DNA from 3 places in the Lysinibacillus sp. NPDC059133 genome. Region 1 is predicted to be linked to each of the others. Evidence: riboswitches for the same ligand, from Rfam matches in the RefSeq annotation. Region 1 holds a riboswitch; each other region holds the start of a gene.
The links. Region 1 has a riboswitch for S-adenosylmethionine ahead of ACFXN8_RS13455 (MetQ/NlpA family ABC transporter substrate-binding protein). Riboswitches for the same ligand answer to the same signal wherever they lie in the genome.

Region 1 (6,565 bases):
ACTGCAGAAGAAATTTTACAAAATATGTATCATGAATTGAAGACACAAATTATCTTTTCTATTAAAGGTCGAGAGCCTATCTTTTTTCCAAAGATGCCGCATCATAAGCGCCAACAACTAGTAACGATGAAAAAATCAGCACCCGTATTTAAAAATGAACCAATCTTTATTTTTGACCAGCATTATGCAGATTTAACGCTCTATAGAGAGGATGGTCTATTCTCAGAGTTCGAATTACTTATTTTAGACCGTACAGCTACTGCCCTGGCACAGTTGTTAATGAGAGAATTTTATATCGAAGAGAAAAGGGACATTGAGGATGCCTCTATTTTAGCGGATTGGATCGATCAAAAACTATCGAAAGAAGAAATCTATAAATTTATCGTCACCTATCATTCTAACTATAAGCTTTCTAGCGGGGCTGTTTTTATTTTAGCAACTCCTAATGCAGTCTCTAAGGTACAAGAGGATATTGTCTACAGTAAGCTCTACTATCGAAATCTTTTTGAGCAAAATGGATTTATACCATTTTTATGTGAAAGAAAAAGTTATGTCATTTTTATTTTACTCCATACGAAAGATAGTAAATCGAGTCGCGAATTATTAAATACATTAGTTTCTTCCGTTCAGAAAACTGATTTTTATAAAAAACAAATGGTTCAAGGGTATCAAATAGCCATTGGCAAAGTCGTTGCAGACGTAGAGGAAATACCGAAGAGCTATCAAACTGCACTCGAAACATTGTATATTTGCAGTAAAGTACAAACAACATCTTATTTTTATGATGATTTACATCTGTATCACCTCATCTATAAATTACAGATGCAAGTAAATTTACAGGAAGTGATTCAAGATTATTTGCAGCCCGTTATTGAATACGACAAAAAATATAACAGTAAGCTATTAGAAACCTTGCAAGTATACTTACAAACGAACGGCTCCAAACAACAAACTGCCAACCAACTGTTCATCGTCCGTCAAACGCTCTACCATCGTTTAAAAAAGCTTGAAAGTCTCTTAGGGGAAAATTTCATGAAGGGACATAATCGGATTACGCTTGAATTTATGTTGCTTGCTAATTCTTTAATTGAGGATAAAAACTAAAATACTTTGCTTTTGCGGGGTTTATCGGTGGTGTTGATTGGTTAGCACGCTCAAGGTTGCTTTGTTCCTTGAGCGTGCTATCAGATTTTAATTTTCGGTAACTACTCCGCTATATAATCCTGGTCTGCGGTCGTCATAAACTGGAATTCTACCTCGTACTTCATCGACAATCGAGAAGTCCACGTCAATGACAGCGACTTCTTCATCCTCTGCGCCAACCCAAAGCACTTCACCCCATGGTTGAATAATCATTGATTGACCATTGAAGTTTTCTACCTTTCTAGAAATACGATTAACAGCGATCACAAAGCATTGATTTTCAATGGCACGTGCTTGCAACAATGTTTTCCAATGGTCGATACGTGGTGTCGGCCATTGCGCCGGTACGAACAATACCTTTGCTCCCTCTAAGGCGTGAGCACGTAGCCATTCTGGGAAGCGAATATCATAGCAAATCACGCCTGCAGCCTCGATATCACCTAGGGCAAAGCGATTCATTTCATCGCCTGCTTCTAAATATAAATGCTCGTCCATCAAACGGAAAAGATGTGCCTTGTTATATTCACCTACTAACTCACCATTGTTATCAAACGTATACATCGTGTTGTAAAATTTATCGCCCTTCTTCGTTGAAACAGAGCCACCAACAATATGTACGCCAAGCTCTTTCGCTAAATCTGATAAAAATGCTTTCGAACGTTCTCCATCCACATCTGCAAGCTCTGGTAATTTTTCAAGTGCATAGCCTGAATTCCACATTTCCGGTAGTACAATAATTTCTGCACCTTGTTTTGCCGCTTCACGAATCTTGTCCTCAGCGCGAGCAAAATTTTCTTCTACTTTGCCAAAGCCTACGTTTAATTGAATACAACCAATCTTCATTACTATTCCTCCTCTAGACAGTACTGTTCTGTATTTATACTACAATAAATCAACCTTACTTCCATGGTTTAAGCTCAAATATTTAGATTAATATTTCACCACTTAATACTTGAACTGCCGAACCCGCAATAGCCACATCTTTTATTTTCGGTGTAACGTACAATAGCCCACCACGTTTTGAAAGCTGTTTGCTCACAATGCTTTCTTTTGATAACTTTTCACACCAGTAAGGTCCTAACGCACCATGAGTGGAACCATTTACATGGTCTTCATCAATACCCTGTGCTGGAGAAAAGAATCTTGAGACAATATCAATCCCCTCATCTTTAGAACGGCTTGTAATACAAACACCACGTACCGGGAACTGTTTCATCGCATGAAAATCAGCTTTGAAATCTGCAATATACTCTTCGTGACTTAGCTCCACTATATAATCCAATTCTGTTTTCCCGACATATGTTGGTTTCACACCAAGCCATTCTTCAAGCTCCAAAGGACATTCAATCTTTTCTAACCGATACTTTTGAATTGTTATTTCAACTAGTTCATTCAACCAAATTGCTTGCAAAGGGCCGCTTACAGTCTGGAATGTAATCGAAGAATTGACGGGTACAATTCCTTGTTTCCAAAGTAAAAAAGCGCTAGCGATTGTTCCATGTCCACAAATCGGTATTTCCTTTGCTGGTGTAAACCATCTAAGAAAAAAATCATGCTCCTTCTTTTGGACAAAAGCTGTTGTTGGTACGGGAATCTCCTGAGCAATTTTCTGCATGGTCGACTCAGGTATTGTTGAATCAAGTAAACAGACTGCTGCGGGATTTCCCTTGTAAAGTTCTGTAGTAAAAGCATTGACGATAAAATATGAGACTTTGTTCAATTTTTTCACCTCATAAATATAATCGGGTCTCTTTTAGTTTTTAGTTAACTGAAAAGACTCTAGACATTTAGTAAAAAAAGTAATACTATTTGCTTCATATCTTTAATAATTATTATATTCTGAAAAAGGTGAACATGGATGGAATTCTCAAAAAAACTACAGCAACTTCCAACTCAATTTTTTGCAGCACTTGTGCAAAAAGTAAACACTGCTCTAGCTGAAGGGCGTGATGTTATTAATCTTGGTCAAGGTAATCCTGACCAACCCACTCCTTCACACATTATTAAAGCATTACAGGAGGCAGCAGAAAATCCTCAAAATCATAAATACTCTCCATTTCGTGGCATAGCAGAATTACGCCAAGCAGCAGCAAACTTCTACAAACGTGAATACAATGTTGACATTGATCCTGACACAGAAGTAGCTATTCTCGGTGGTACGAAAATTGGTCTTGTTGAGTTACCGTTAGCCGTTTTAAACCCCGGGGATACTATGCTATTACCCGATCCTGGATATCCAGATTACTTATCAGGTGTCGTATTAGGCGATGTTAATTTTGAAGTCATGCCTCTTTTTGCAGAAAATCATTTCCTGCCCGATTATAATGCTTTATCCGATGCAGTAAAAGAAAAGGCAAAGCTGCTTTACTTGAATTACCCGAATAATCCAACTGGCGGTACTGCAACACTTGAATTTTTCGAGGACACAGTACGCTTTGCAAAAGAGCACAACATTATCGTAGCACATGATTTTGCCTACGGAGCGATTGGATTTGACGGCAATAAACCTATCAGCTTCCTCCAAGCTGACGGTGCAAAAGATGTCGGTATCGAAATGTATACATTATCCAAAACGTATAATATGGCAGGCTGGCGCATTGGTTTTGCAGTTGGTAACCCCGATATTGTTGCAGCCATTAACCTTATTCAAGATCATCTATTTTGTAGTCAATTCCCCGCAGTGCAACAAGCGGCGGCAGTTGCACTTACCGCTTCACAGAGTTGCACTGACAAGTTAAGAGCAACTTATGAGCGTCGACGAAATGTCCTGATCGAAGAAGCTCAGCGAATTGGTTGGCAAGTAGCGGCACCAAGAGGCTCTTTCTTTGCATGGCTCCCTGTTCCATTAGGTTTTACGAGTGAACAATTTGCCGATTTATTGCTCGACAAGGCTGATATCGCAGTAGCTGCAGGCAATGGCTTCGGTCAATATGGTGAAGGCTATGTACGGGTTGGTTTACTTGTTAGCGAAGACCGCTTACGTGAAGCGATTAGCAGAATTGAAAAATTAAACTTATTTAGCTCATAAACATTTCAATCCCCCTACTTGAGTAGACTCTACCCGAAAAACTGTTCCATTAGCACAAACTTGCTATGGGAACAGTTTTTTATTTCACTATCTTTTTTTGTTGCTCCAACCCTACTTCTAGCGGATTCTTTTTCAACTAAATATTATAATAAAATAAAAAATTTTAAAAATTCGATTGACTTACTATATTCTATAATTTATATTAGTTCTATCGGATTTACAAAAAAATATTATAAATCTCTTATCAAGAGTAGCTGAGGGACTGGCCCTATGAAGCTCGGCAACCTCCTTTTTTTAAGGAAGGTGCTAAATCCTGCAAACGATCATCGTTTGATAGATAAGAGAGGACGTTTTTTCATGAGCCTCTCTTAGTTTATAAGAGAGTTTTTTTTATTTTTAACTACCGATAAAACAACTTTGGAGGTATGTTTCATGAAAAAGAAAAACAAATTTTTATTAGGTTTAGCGAGTCTCACATTAGTAGCAGCATTAGTAGGCTGCGGTACTAAAGAAGACAGTAAAGATAGTCAAGATAAGGCTATTAATGAAAATAAAATTGTAGTGGGTGTGACTTCTGGTCCACACGAACAAATTGCAGAGGTTGTTGCAAAAGTTGCCAAAGAAAATGGCTTAGAGGTTGAACTAAAAACTTTCTCTGATTATGTTTTACCAAATACATCGTTAGCCGAGGGTGATCTTGATGTAAATAGTTATCAACACAAGCCATTCCTCGATGCATTTAACAAAGATCACAAAACAGATTTAGTGCCAGTAGGAAAAACAATTTTAAATCCTATGGGCATATACTCTGAGAAATATAAATCATTCGATGAGGTTCCTGATGGTGCAACATTCGGGTTACCAAATGATCCAACGAACGGGGCTCGTGCTCTATTTGTCCTTCAAGAGGCAGGCATCATTAAATTAAAAGAAGGTGCAGACTTAACAGCATCTATTCGCGATGTCGAAGAAAACAAAAGGAATTTTAAATTCATTGAATTAGAAGCTGCACAAATTCCGAAGCAGCTTAGTGAAGTAGATGTAGCAGCTATTAATACGAACTTCGCTCTTGATGCTGGCATTAATCCTAAAAAAGATTCAATCCTTTTAGAGTCTACTGACTCTCCTTATGTGAATTACATTGCAGTCCGTGCTGAAAACGAAGACGACCCAACAATCAAAAAGTTCGTTGAAGCTTATCAATCTGATGAAGTACGCAAATTTATTGAAGAAGAATTCAAAGGTTCTGTTATTCCGGGCTGGTAATTGACGATTAAGGACCTTTCATACAATCGAGAATCTGCGAGACTCCTACGGAAAACTAGCAGATTCTTGCTTTATAGAAGGGCTTAGAAAGGAGATATCACAGTATGATTCAATTAGAAAATATAACAAAAGAATTTAAAACTAAAAAAGATATCGTCAAAGCAGTAGATGGTATTAACTTGCATGTTAAAAAAGGTGAAATTCATGGAGTTATTGGCTACAGTGGTGCAGGAAAAAGTACCCTTATACGCTGTGTCAACTTATTAGAGCGTCCAACAACAGGAAAAGTATTGATCGACAATGTAGATATTACTTCCCTTTCTCTAAACGACCTTCGCAAAACACGTCAAAAAATCGGGATGATCTTCCAGCATTTTAATCTCTTGAAAACAGCGACTGTTTACAACAATATCGCGGTACCATTAAAACTTCTAGGCTATAACGACTCTGAAGTGAAAAACCGCGTTGCAAAATATGCAGAAATTGTTGGCCTAACAGAGAAATTAGATAGCTACCCTAGTCAGCTTTCTGGGGGGCAAAAGCAACGTGTCGCTATTGCACGTGCTCTTGCCCAAGAGCCTGAGATTTTGCTCAGTGATGAAGCGACAAGTGCTCTCGATCCTGAAACAACTGACGCTATTCTTGAGCTTCTCTTGAAAATTAATCGTGAGCTGGGCATCACTATTTTACTCATTACACATGAAATGAATGTTATTCAAAAAATTTGCGATGATGTATCCGTTCTTGAATCAGGGACAGTTGTGGAATATGGCTCTGCTATAGAGCTATTTTCGAAGCCTCAGCATCCAACGACACGAAAATTTTTAAATACCATTTCTCAACGTAATTTATCTCCTTCCCTTATCGAGCAATTAAATGTTTCGGGAAGTGTTATTCGTTTAACATTCCTTGGCGAAAGTACCGGGAAACCTTTACTTGCAGAAGTGAGCAAAGTTTATGATGTACAACCAAATATTTTAACAGCCAATATCATTGAATTAAAAAACGGCATTGTCGGTAATATTGTCGTGCATCTACACGGTGAGGCATATATCGTAGAAAAAGCACTTAAATATTTTACAGAAAATGGGGTAAGCGTTGAGGAATTAGGAGGCGAATTATATGAAT
Region 2 (6,565 bases), on a different contig from region 1:
GTTGGAACAATTGGTGGCTCGAAGCGTGCATTAGAGCTTGCCGTTCAATATACAAACCAACGTCAGCAATTTAAAACGAAGCTGTCTGATTTTAATCTAACAAAAGAAAAATTATCGACAATGGCTTCACAATTATATGCGTCTGAGTCATTAAATTATCGTACAGTAGGTTTATTTGAGGACCGCTTAAGTCAGCTAAGCCCAGAAGAGCAAAAGCAAGGAAAAGTGATTGCTGGTGCAATTGCTGAGTATGCTATTGAATGTTCTATTGCGAAAGTATTTGGTTCTGAGACTTTAGATTATATTGCAGATGAAGCGCTTCAATTACATGGTGGTTACGGCTTTATGGCTGAATACGAAGTAGAACGTATTTACCGTGATTCTCGTATTAATCGTATTTTTGAAGGTACAAATGAAATTAACCGCATGATTGTACCAGGTACATTTATGAAAAAGGCAATAAAAGGCGAATTGCCATTACTAAAAGTCGCTCAAAATTTACAGCAAGAACTTCTTATGCTAATGCCTGAGGAAGTAGGCACAGAGCCGTTAGCACAGGAAAAATATCTTGTGAAAAATGCGAAGAAGATTGCTGTATTGGCAGCAGGTTTAGCAGCACAACGCTACGGTGCGAAGCTTGATCAAGAGCAAGAAGTATTAGTGAAGATTGCGAATATCGCAAACCAACTATTTGCTATGGAATCTACTGTGTTGCGTACTGAAAAAGCGATTGCTCGTGACGGTGCTGAAAAAGCTCATCAAAAATTACTGTACACTCAAATCTTCTGCCAAGAAGCATTTGCAGAAATTGAAAAAGAAGCAAAAGATACGATTCTTGCTTCAGCAGACGGAGACGCTGCACGTATGACATTGTCTGCGCTACGTAAATTAACTCGCAACAATCCATACAACTTAATCGCGAAGAAACGTGAAGCTTCTGTTAAATTAATTGAAGCAGAAAAATATATAGTTTAATATAGCAAATTTACCTAGCTATCCGAGATGTGATAGCTAGGTTTTTTTGTTGGAAATAAAAGTATAGCTCTTGCAAAATGAGGGGTGATTTCCGTTCCAGGCTACTCGCTTTCCTGTGGGCGAGCGTCGAGCCGCTTCCTTCGCTAAAGGAACGAAGGCTAAGTGCGTCACGTCCTGTGACAACGCCTTCGTGACCAACATCGTGTTGGCCTCAGGGTCTCGACTGTCTCGCTTTCCCACGGGAATCGAGTAGCCTTCCACTCCAATCAACAATATCGTAGAACTTTAATAAATTTTATGTATGTCAAAGGAGAACGCTATGGCTACTCATCATAATCAATCAGAATAGCGACGGCAATTGTACATCTGTTGCGGCTGACGCTTTGCTTTCGCACCAAAAAAACTGGTTGCTAAAGTTTGATTTTATTACTCAAAATCAGAGAAACATGTAAGAGAATACAAGCTGTATGAATTGGTTGATTGGAGTGGAGGCTGGGCGACTCCTTGGGGATCAGCGTCACAGATGAGACCCTGGAGCGAGCAACGCGAGTGAAGCGGCTCATCGGACGCCCCCAGGAAAGCGCCCAGTCGGAACGGAAATCAACCCCACGCTTTGGCTTGAAGAGTTTCATTTTGGTTCGTAACGGTTATGATGGTATACTACAGAAAATGAGTGAGACACTGAAAATGTAGTGTCCTAAACTGATAGTAGAGGAGCCTATAAATGACGATTCAATTTATTCATTATCCGAAATGTACTACTTGTAAAAAAGCTCAAAAATGGCTAAATGACAATGGAATTTCATACGAAGAGGTACACATTGTCGAACAACCGCCTACAAAGGACGAATTATCAAACTTATGGCATGCAAGTGGACAACCGTTAAAGAAATTTTTCAATACTTCTGGTATGAAATATCGCGAGCTTGGCTTGAAGGATAAACTTGCTGAAATGACTGAAGAGGAGCAACTTGAACTGCTTGCATCAGATGGTATGTTGATTAAACGTCCGATTGTAACCGATGGAAAAAAAGTTACTTTAGGGTTTAAAGAATCAGATTTTGAGCAAGCTTGGAAATAACCTCTTTTAATCTTGTTTTTATGGAAGAAGTATGGCACACTGAAATTGAATATATTACATATTTATGGAGGGGTTTTTGCATGAATACACCTAAAGACTTACGTTACTCTGAAGAGCACGAATGGGTTAAAGTAGAAGATGGAAAAGTACGTATCGGTATTTCTCATTTCGCACAATCTGAACTTGGAGATATCGTTTTCGTTGAGCTTCCACAAGTTGGCGACGAAATCAAAACTGATGATCCATTCGGTAGCGTAGAATCTGTAAAAACAGTTTCTGAATTATACGCACCAATCTCAGGTACAGTAGTTGAAGTAAATGCAGATTTAGAAGATAGCCCAGAATTCGTTAATGAATCACCATATGAAAAAGCATGGATGGTCGTTGTAGAGCCTGCTGATGCATCAGAAATTGAAAAGCTTATGACAGCTGAGCAATACGATGAAATGATTGCAGAATAAGACAAGCTTATAAGACAAGCCTGTAATAGAAAAACGTCGGAATCTACCGACGTTTTTTATTATCTGCATTCATCCCCATTACAGTTAATGAGGATGAATGCAAGTATATCCCTTATCAATAGGTGTCTAACAGTATCAACGACAAGATTTATTGATATAATGAATGATAAGGGATATGTCTAAACGGGGGTGGCGTGATGTTCGAGGGGAAATGCTTAATTGTCGAAGGCCGTTCGGATAAGCTTCAAATTGAACCTATTTTAAATGAAAATGTTAAAATACTTTGTACGAATGGTACAATTGGTGTGCATCAATTAGAAGAATTACTCGATCCATATGAGGGCTGTGAGCTTTATACATTTTTTGATGCAGATACATCGGGTGATAAGCTACGAGCATTAATGGACAGACATTATCCAGAGGCTGAGCATTTACGTACAATGCCAACATATAAGGAAGTTGAGACAACTCCGAGGAAGGTGTTAGCGGCGATTTTGCTTCGTGCACATTTCTCAATCCATAATGAATATATTTTGTAAGGTTGCGTGAAAAAAGATGGAAGAATGGTCAAAAGAGCAGTGGGACGCGACTGTGCAGTCCGGTGAAAAGGCTGCCTTTTATTTATATACGCCAATGTGTGGAACGTGTACAGTTGCATCGAAAATGATGACGGTTGTTGAGCAATTGCTGCCACAGCTACAGGTCGGTAAAGCGAATATTAATTTTATAGAGCAAATAGCTTATGCTCATAAAATCGAAAGTGTACCATGTTTGCTCGTCTGTGAAGGCGGAGAAGTGACAGAAAAGGTTTATGCCTTTCAATCGGTACCATATTTATACGAATTGTTGAAAAATTAATTGACTGAATATTAATCGCGTGGTAAAGTAACAAATATATTAAAAAAACAATAAATATATCGAACTCTTATAAAGAGCGGCGGAGGGAAGTGCCCTATGAAGCCCGGCAACCATCACTTAGTGAAAAGGTGCCAAATCACCCAAAGATTTATCTTTGACAGATGAGAGAACGGTTTAGCGTATAAGTTACGTGACCCCTTCTACTTGTCTATAAGTGAAGGGGTTTTTTAATTTCTTTCAGCGGGTGTCCAAAACCTGCTGAAATAGAGGAACTCAGTCTAAGAACACCACGTCCTGTGGCAATTTATCTGTGCGAAAGCGAAGCGACAGCAACACGGTTTTAACTGTGCGAAAGCGAAGCGACAGCAACAACACACGACTGAGTGACCAACATCCTGCTGGCCTAAAGCCTCCGGCGGATGTCACGGAATCGGAAAGGAGTTCAATATAGGATGTTAGCCTAAAACCATCGCATCCATGCGATAACGGCTAACTGACCTGCATCGGTGCTGCTGCCGCTACGCTTTCGCGCAAAAAACATCTGCAGGCCTAAGCACAAAGCCGATTCCGGACACAATTATGCCGAGGCAAAATTGATATGAGAAAAGGAGAATTCGCTATGATCAATCTTCAAAATATTACGAAGAAATACAAAACCACAAATGGCGAATTAACAGCAGTTAAAGACGTCAACCTTTCTATTAATAAAGGTGAAATTTTTGGTATTATCGGCTATAGTGGCGCTGGTAAAAGTACAATGATTCGCTTGTTAAACGGTTTAGAAAAGCCTACATCTGGTACGGTGACGGTTAACAATCAAGAATTTTCATCCATAAAGGGGCAAAAGCTCAGAGATGCTAGACAAAAGGTTAGTATGATTTTCCAACATTTCAATTTGCTTTGGTCTAGGACTGTTGAAGAAAACATCGCTTTTCCACTAGAAATCGCAGGTGTTCCAAAGGCAAAACGTGAAGCACGTGTGAAAGAATTAATCACTTTAGTTGGCCTAGAAGGGCGCGCTAACGCATATCCATCACAATTATCAGGTGGACAAAAGCAACGTGTAGGCATCGCTCGTGCACTTGCTAATAATCCAGAGGTATTGTTATGTGATGAGGCAACATCCGCACTCGATCCGGAGACAACAGATGCTATTCTAGATTTACTTGTCGATATTAATGAACGATTAGGTTTAACGATTGTGTTAATCACACATGAAATGCACGTTATTCGCAAAATTTGCCATCGTGTAGCGGTTATGGAAGCTGGAGAAATTGTAGAGCGTGGTGAAGTGTTACAAGTATTCCAAGCTCCACAAGCGGCCATTACAAAAAAATTCGTTTCTCAAATTACAGATACGAAGGAAACACAGGAAACTGTGGCACAAATTAAAGTAAATTACCCTGATGGACAACTTGTTAAGCTAATCTTTGTAGGAGAAAAAACAGAGCAGCCGATCATTTCACATCTTGTGAAACAGTTTGATGTAGAAGTAAGTATTGTTCATGGTAATATTTCACAAACGAAAAATGGCGCGTACGGTACACTTATTGTGCAAATTGATGGCACAGAGGCGAATGTTGCTGCTGCACTTAGCTACTTGCATACAGTCGAAGTACAAACGGAGGTGATTGCCAATGCTAACTAGTCTCTTTCCGAATGTCGACTGGGAAAAAATGTGGGACGCTACGTATGAAACGTTGTACATGACAACAATCTCTACGGTTATCACATTTATACTTGGATTAGTAATTGGGATCTTATTATTTTTATCAAGTCCAAACCAGCTATGGGCCAATAAACTGGTGAACTTTTTAACAGGTTCAATCGTTAACATTTTCCGTTCGATTCCATTTATCGTTTTGATTATCTTATTAATTCCATTTACAAAATTTTTACTCGGCACAATTCGCGGCGCAGATGCGGCTTTACCAGCACTAATTATCGGAGCTGCACCATTCTATGCACGAATGGTATTAATTTCCTTACGTGAAATCGATAAAGGTGTGATTGAAGCGGCTCGTTCAATGGGTGCTAAAACGTCAACAATCATTTGGAAAGTATTAATTCCAGAAGCGTTACCAGCGCTTATTTCTGGTCTTACTGTAACGGCTGTAGCACTTGTTGGTTATACTGCGATGGCAGGTATTATCGGTGCAGGTGGTCTAGGAAACTTAGCATTCTTAGATGGTTTCCAACGTAATCGCACAGATGTAACATTAATGGCAACTATATTAATCTTAATAGTAGTATTTATTATTCAATGGATTGGCGACTTCATTACAGCCAAAACAGATAAACGCTAAAAAGGCGCTAATTACAAAAAAGCGCATCTCGCTACGAACATCAGAGAGGTTATTTCGGTTTTATACCGCTAACATACTTTAAACAAGATAAAAGGGAGTGCAAGAAAATGAAGAAATTATTAGCAGGATTATTTTTATCAGTATTAGTACTAGCTTTAGCTGCTTGTGGTGCTGGTAAAAAAGAAGATACAAACTCAAACGCATCATCTGGTGATAAATCAGACAATAAAGAAAATGTAACATTAACAATAGGTGCTTCTAATACGCCTCATGCGATTATTTTGGAAAAAGCAAAACCTATTTTAGCAAAAGAAGGTATCGATCTTAAAATTGAAACGTATCAAGACTATGTATTACCAAACCAACATTTAGAATCAGGTGACCTTGATGCAAACTATTTCCAACATCTACCTTACTTAGAGCTTAGCATGAAAGAAAATGGCTATGACTTTGTAAATGCTGGTGCCATTCACATTGAACCAATCGGAATTTACTCTAAAAAATATAAATCTCTTGAGGATCTACCAAAAGGTGCAACAATTTTACTTTCTAGCTCAGTTTCAGACCACGGTCGTATGCTTTCATTGTTAGAAGCTAAGGGCTTAATTAAATTAAAAGATGGTGTTGATAAAACAGCAGCAGAAATAAAAGATATCGCAGAAAACCCTAAAAACTTCAAATTCGATGCAAATACAGCGCCTGAAATGCTTGTACAAATGTATGAAAATAATGAAGGTGATGCGGTTCTGATCAACTCGAACTTTGCAATCGATAACGGCATAAATCCATTGAAAGATGCAATTTCTCTTGAAGATAAAGAATCTCCTTATGTAAATATTATCGCTGTACGTGCTGGTGATGAAACAAAACAAGAAATTAAAAAA
Region 3 (6,565 bases), on a different contig from region 1:
AATAGCTCGTATCACACCAGCTATTAACCAAGTGGAATTACATCCACGATTGCAACAAACTGAGGTACGTTCATTCTGTGAAGAGCACAATATACAAATGGAAGCTTGGGCACCATTAATGCAAGGTGGACTTCTTGAAAATGAAACTATTTCAAAAATAGCTGAAAAATACGGGAAATCAAACCCTCAAGTTATCTTGCGCTGGGATATTCAAAATGGTATCGTCACAATTCCAAAATCTGTGCGCAAAGAACGTATGATTCAAAACGCTGATATTTTTGATTTCTCACTAACTGATGAAGAGATGACTATCATTAACGCCATGAATCTAGATCAACGTGTTGGACCAAACCCAGATGAGTTTGATTTTGTCATGTAAACGATAGCTATGTAAACGTGAAAGAGACTGTCTTATTTTCTTAGTATAGAAAACTTTTTAGACAGTCTCTTTCCAATCTATTTAAGATGTATGCTTTATTGCGATATCTTCATCCCGTTGCATTAACAGAACATCTTCACCTTTTTCTTGTAGCACTTCGATATGTTTTTCACCCCAAGTGCAAAGGATGTTCAGCACCGGGTCCATCTCTTGACCATAAGGTGTTAACGAATATTCAACTTTTGGCGGCACTTGATTGAAAACCTTACGATTAATTAATCCAGACTGCTCCAATTCACGCAACTGGCTTGTTAGCATTTTTTGCGAAATGCCTGGAATCAATCGGCGAAATTCATTCGTACGAATCTGACCATGGTGGTTAAGATGACAAAGAATAATAGGTTTCCATTTGCCTCCAATGACTTCAAGAGTGGCTTCAACACCGATATTATAAACTTTTTTCATTGTAAACCCCCTGTAATATTCAAAAGTAACTAAAAGTACTCTATACAACTTTTAGGTATGTATGAATATTACTATACACTATACAAAAAATCAAAGGAGATATTAATAGAATGAATGATACAAAAGCGCCAAATGCTAAACTAACATTACTCGCACTTGCCATCAGTGCATTTGGTATCGGCTCTACAGAATTTATAAGCGTCGGATTACTTCCGTTAATTACAGAAGATTTTGACATAACGTTAAGTACTGCTGGTTTAACTGTATCCATATATGCACTAGGTGTAACTATTGGTGCACCGCTTTTAACAGCCTTAACATCGCGCCTTAGTCGCAAAAATGTATTACTGCTCGTTATGGTGCTGTTTATTATCGGTAATTTACTTGCTGCCTTAGCACCCTCATTCTCATTACTACTAACTGGGCGTGTTATTTCAGCATTAGCACATGGTGTGTTTATGTCCATTGCCACTGTTATCGCTGCAGATGTTGTAGCACCTAATAAACGAGCAAGTGCAATAGCTTTTATGTTTACAGGACTAACATTAGCTACTGTGACTGGTGTCCCACTAGGAACTTTTATTGGACAAGTAACTGATTGGCGAATGTCGTTTATTTTCATTGTCGTTATTGGCATTATCGGATTAATTAGTAATGCTCTGCTTGTGCCTAGTCAATTATCTAAAGGTAATCCAATATCTATTCGCGATATCGGGAAAGTATTAGGGAATATACGAATGTTATTAATTCTCTTTATTACAGCAATTGGATATGGTGGCGCATTCGTAGTATATACCTACGTTTCCCCTATTCTAGAGCAGTATATGGGCTATTCACCTCAAGCAATTGTCATAATCTTAGTTGTATATGGTATTTGTGTTGCCATCGGTAATACATTAGGTGGTCGTTTTGCTAATAATAACCCTTTGCGTTCAATCTTTATTATTTTTCTAGGCTTAGCATTAGCACTACTCGGCATCAACTTCTTTTTAGAATCATCCATCGTTGGATTAATAATGGTCTTTATGATGGGGCTATTTATGTTTATGAATGTACCGGGATTACAGCTTTATGCCGTTCAGCTTTCAGAAAAACATATACCATCAGCTATTTCAATGGCTTCAGCATTAAATATTTCAGCCTTTAACATTGGTATTTTTCTAGGATCATACATCGGAGGGTTTATCGTTCGCTACCAATCATTAGCTTATACTCCTATATACGGTTTCGGCATGGTGATGCTTGCCGCAGCTACTACATTTCTATGGTTACTCTTTGATAGAAACAAACAATAGGTATGTTGCTATAGGTAAAAATGTGAGGAAGGTGTTGTCTAAAAAGCCCCTTCCTTTTTGCTATTTATTAGATTCAAGGAAAGTATCATCAAAATATGCCTTGAAATTTGGATACAGATAGTCTAATGACGATTGAATATCGGCATCATCATCAAATAAAATTTCATGTTCAATTTCATATATTGCACAATTTTCTTCATCAGCATTATTATTTAAATCAATACAAATTATTTTTCCATACTCTGTATCCCATGTAAATGGAAGATATCCTAAAGTGCATAATGATGGATTAAACATATCCCTTACGTTATTTAAAGGTTCTTCAATACTTTGGTCAGGTATTACACCAAAATAATGATGATACGTTGAAATAAAAGCTTTATACCATTCGGGAAAATTAAGTCCGAACTCTTTTTCTAACGTTTGAATATCTTCCTCTGTTACAGTAGAAGGAATCATTCTCCACATAGACCACTCTGCATCGATATCAACTACTTTCATTTCTTCAGGTACGTCAGGGCACATCCACCTACAAAATCCTGCTTCAGACACCTGATTATAACGTTCATAGTAAACTTCAAAACCATTTTTTATGTATGCACGAATATCCATCTTAATAACTCCTTTTGAAGAAGAATAAATTGGTCAAGATTTAAGCCATTGAACTGAGCCCCTTTTCGCTCAGGCTTTTCAAAGCATTAGCCATTAACACCGAAAGTCTTTGTTGTACATAAGATAATGTATCAGCTATAGGATAGGAGGAATTTAGTTGTATTACAATCCTTATTCGTATTTTGTCTATCCTAATTATTATCCGGCATGGGTAATGGCGAATCAACCAACAATTCAACACCCTTCTAGCCATCTAGCAATGCCGACAACCCCAACGAATAGAAGTCCATTTCCAATCGTCAATACAAAGAAATTGAAGACTTCCGCGAAACGGACCAAGGTTATTATGCAGCAAGCACAATTACTTACGGATAAAATTGATGAATCAGAGCAATTTGCGCATGATCTTATGAATGCAGCACAACAATCAAATAAAACGGAAGTTGAAAAATTAATTGCGTCAACAGGCATTACTATAAAATTCGAAACTACCTATACACCAGATGGAATTCGTATAATATTTACTGATAGTAGCTGTTGTAAGCTTACATTAATTTTGAATTGGTGAAGAGTTGGCCCTTTGAAGAGGGCCCTCTTTTTTTCCTTTAACATCTTTATGAATTTTAACCTTGTATCCCTATTGAACTTGTAAACTATAAATAAATATGCTAAAGTGTTTGTAAACATTATTTCTGAAAATTCTTATATCGCATTTTCTTATCAAGAGAGACGGAGGGATTGGCCCTATGAAGTCTCAGCAACCAGCCTATAGGTATGGTGCTAATTCCAATTGGCGAAATTTAGCCTTGAAGATGAGAAGACTTACTTTAGTTGCTTTGCACAAGAGTCCTCTTTCTACAAGGAGGGCTCTTTTTTATTGTTGCATCCAAAAATAATTAAAAGAAAGCAGGAAGATATTATGGCAAACGAACTTTTACAAGCAATTCAACTATTGAAATCGAAAGAATGGGTGGATTTAACACATACATTTGGTCCTAATTCGCCCCACTTCTTTATGTTTGATGATGCAAAATTTGAAACATTATTTTCCCATGATGATGGCTTCTTTGCGCAGCAATTCACTTTCTCTGGGCAATATGGAACACATATCGATCCACCTATCCATTTTGTGCGAGATACGCGCTATTTAGAGGAATTGGAGCTAAAAGAACTAGTGCTACCACTAATCGTTATTGATAAATCGAAGGAAGCTGAAATTAATAACGATTACACGTTAAGTGTTCAAGATATTCTTGACTTTGAAGCTGAATATGAAGAAATCGAAGCAGGTACCTTCGTTGCGCTGCGTACGGATTGGAGTAAACGTTGGCCAGATAAAGAGGCTTTCAGTAACAAGGATGCGGATGGTCATAATCATATTCCTGGCTGGGGATTAGAAGCGTTACAATTTTTATTCAACGAACGAAAAGTAAGTGCTATTGGCCACGAAACCTTTGATACGGATTCAGCAACAGATTTTCGTAAAAATGGTAAGCTAGATGGCGAATATTTTGTGCTTGAGCAAGATACTTACCAAATTGAGCTTATGACAAATTTGGATAAGCTCCCTCCAAAAGGTGCTGCTATTTTCAATATTGTACCAAAGCCTGAGAAAGCCTCTGGATTCCCTGTGCGTTCATTCGCAATATTACCTTAAAAGATAAAAAGGTCTGGTTCATCCTGAGTAGGTATTGAATCAGACCTTTTTTACTTTGGCGAATTCCTTTTTTTGAAAATAAAATAAACGATTAACATTAGTATTAGGAACAATACTATAAGATAAATACTGTAGCGGGATAAATATACCCCAACATAACGCCAGTTCTCCCCAAGTACCTTTCCTAAGGTAATAAAAGTAAATGTCCATATAACTGCTCCCGTATAGGCAAAGAAAGCAAATTTTTTATAAGGATAATTATTAATAGCCGCAATATATGCTGTAAGATGACGCACACCAGGAATAAAATATCCTATTAATAATAATCCCGGCCCTATTTTTGCAAATAATTTTCTAGTAAAGTCAATTTTCTGTTCAGTAATATGGATTTTCGGACCGTATTTTTGCAATAACGGTAGCCCAAATCTATAGCCTATATAGTAGCTCAGAGTAATTCCCCCTGCCGCACCTACTATAGCGCTGATTAAAGCCGGAATATGTGCGAGAGTTTCTTTATATACGCTATATCCTACATATGTTAAAAATATCTCATCGGGAAGTGGCAGCCCAACAATCCCGCCAACTAGGATAAGAATGATGCCAAAATATCCGTAATGTTCTATTAGAGATTGCACGTGATGCGCCATAAATCCTTCCCACCTAAAGCATAATGAATTTCTTTTTACAGATAGCTTTATAATAACTCAAAGCAAACAATATTATGAGTATTATGACTTTAATACAATTTTCTCAAGGATTTATTATCACTGCCTTGTAGATTATACAGATGGAAAAATTATTTCTTTTTAAAAACTTTCTCCAATGTTGTATAGTGGTCGATTCATGCTATAAATCTCATTTCTCGGCTACTACTCTATTAAATTATTTGTAGCTCACGAAGAGCATAATCAATACCATTTTCAGTTGATTTCTTTGTTATAAAATCAGCGACATTTTTTAATGCTTCACTACCGTCACCCATTGCAATACCAAAGCCGACCTGCTCCAGCATATCGATATCATTATCTCCATCGCCAAAAGCAAGTGCTTCTTCAGGACTCAAGTCGAAATAATCTAGTACAGCTTGGACAGCAATAGATTTAGAAACATCATGTTGCAAAACATTTGTAATGTACGGATGCCACCTTTTAAATAATAAATGAGGAAATGTTGAGGTATACTTTTTCTCAATATCCTCATCACCATATAAACACATTAAATACACCTCTTGCGTTACAATATCTTCATTGATAATGGGAAACTCTTGCAAAGATAATGTTTCTTGCATAGCTTTTAATGTCTCTTCCTCTTGGACGTAATTCATTGATAATTGTTCTGTAAAAAATGATAGACTTTGTTTATTTTCATCAGCAAAAGCTTTAACTACCTGGACAATTTCCTTTGCAATAGGCATTTTATGTATGACTTGATCTTGATGCTTAACATATGCACCATTAGCTGTAATAAACGTTTCTATTCCAACACTTCTTAAATCCTGGCACATTGATAAAGGTCTTCCTGTAGCAGCAACAATATGAATTCCTTTATTTTTCAACTGTTGAATAGCGTTCCTTGTACTTTCTTCAATACGACCATCTTCATAATTAATAAGCGTTCCATCTACGTCAAAGAATACAATTTTATAATCCATCGTCCGCTCCTTATCGTTTTACATAATTTTTGACTCTTCCTTATCGACCAATAATAATCCTATATTTTTCCAATCAACACACTTGTAATTTTACATTAAGAAACATCTTTACACCAAAATTACAAATAGGTATTATAACCTATACAAACAATTTTATAATAAAATAATAAGTAGCTATTTAATTTAACATTTGTACGTAATTTGACAAACTAAAATAAATGTATAACTTGCTATAACTGCACCGATAAATACTATTACGGGTACATATCAAAATTTCAAATAACTAAGAAAGTAATGAACATTTTTATTTTAATAATTCTAAAGGAGTATACCAAAGAACATAGAATTGTTAATATAAAAGGTAACTAATTAAATACATTGAACGATTCTATCCATCATATAAATAGAACAAAAGAAATAATGTAAAGGAGTTGATTCTTATGGCATTTAACATTTACTACTATGAAAGTAGCGTAGATTGCAAGTTTTGCAAAAAGCATTTTACT

Region 2: linked by a shared signal. The riboswitch ahead of ACFXN8_RS04785 (methionine ABC transporter ATP-binding protein) and the one ahead of ACFXN8_RS13455 (MetQ/NlpA family ABC transporter substrate-binding protein) in region 1 are both predicted to bind S-adenosylmethionine.
Region 3: linked by a shared signal. The riboswitch ahead of ACFXN8_RS09585 (cyclase family protein) and the one ahead of ACFXN8_RS13455 (MetQ/NlpA family ABC transporter substrate-binding protein) in region 1 are both predicted to bind S-adenosylmethionine.

What each region holds. Positions count from the first base shown of each region.
Region 1 is NZ_JBHZDH010000022.1:40,348-46,912, reverse strand. Features, by position in the region: gene ACFXN8_RS13475 (PucR family transcriptional regulator) at 1-1,104, shown strand, start outside; gene ACFXN8_RS13470 (carbon-nitrogen family hydrolase) at 1,192-1,986, opposite strand; gene ACFXN8_RS13465 (PhzF family phenazine biosynthesis protein) at 2,069-2,863, opposite strand; gene ACFXN8_RS13460 (pyridoxal phosphate-dependent aminotransferase) at 3,002-4,171, shown strand; SAM riboswitch class I at 4,410-4,515, shown strand; gene ACFXN8_RS13455 (MetQ/NlpA family ABC transporter substrate-binding protein) at 4,604-5,437, shown strand; gene ACFXN8_RS13450 (methionine ABC transporter ATP-binding protein) at 5,542-6,565, shown strand, end outside; gene ACFXN8_RS13445 (methionine ABC transporter permease) at 6,560-6,565, shown strand, end outside.
Region 2 is NZ_JBHZDH010000006.1:772-7,336, reverse strand. Features, by position in the region: gene ACFXN8_RS04810 (acyl-CoA dehydrogenase family protein) at 1-975, shown strand, start outside; gene ACFXN8_RS04805 (arsenate reductase family protein) at 1,700-2,056, shown strand; gene gcvH (glycine cleavage system protein GcvH) at 2,137-2,517, shown strand; gene ACFXN8_RS04795 (toprim domain-containing protein) at 2,715-3,056, shown strand; gene ACFXN8_RS04790 (thioredoxin family protein) at 3,073-3,375, shown strand; SAM riboswitch class I at 3,440-3,543, shown strand; gene ACFXN8_RS04785 (methionine ABC transporter ATP-binding protein) at 3,995-5,023, shown strand; gene ACFXN8_RS04780 (methionine ABC transporter permease) at 5,013-5,681, shown strand; gene ACFXN8_RS04775 (MetQ/NlpA family ABC transporter substrate-binding protein) at 5,789-6,565, shown strand, end outside.
Region 3 is NZ_JBHZDH010000013.1:66,483-73,047, reverse strand. Features, by position in the region: gene ACFXN8_RS09610 (aldo/keto reductase) at 1-379, shown strand, start outside; gene ACFXN8_RS09605 (winged helix-turn-helix transcriptional regulator) at 461-844, opposite strand; gene ACFXN8_RS09600 (MFS transporter) at 955-2,139, shown strand; gene ACFXN8_RS09595 (SMI1/KNR4 family protein) at 2,200-2,751, opposite strand; gene ACFXN8_RS09590 (YuzC family spore coat inner layer protein) at 2,909-3,319, shown strand; SAM riboswitch class I at 3,466-3,570, shown strand; gene ACFXN8_RS09585 (cyclase family protein) at 3,671-4,408, shown strand; gene ACFXN8_RS09580 (DedA family protein) at 4,459-5,055, opposite strand; gene ACFXN8_RS09575 (Cof-type HAD-IIB family hydrolase) at 5,286-6,059, opposite strand; gene ACFXN8_RS09570 (DUF2225 domain-containing protein) at 6,500-6,565, shown strand, end outside.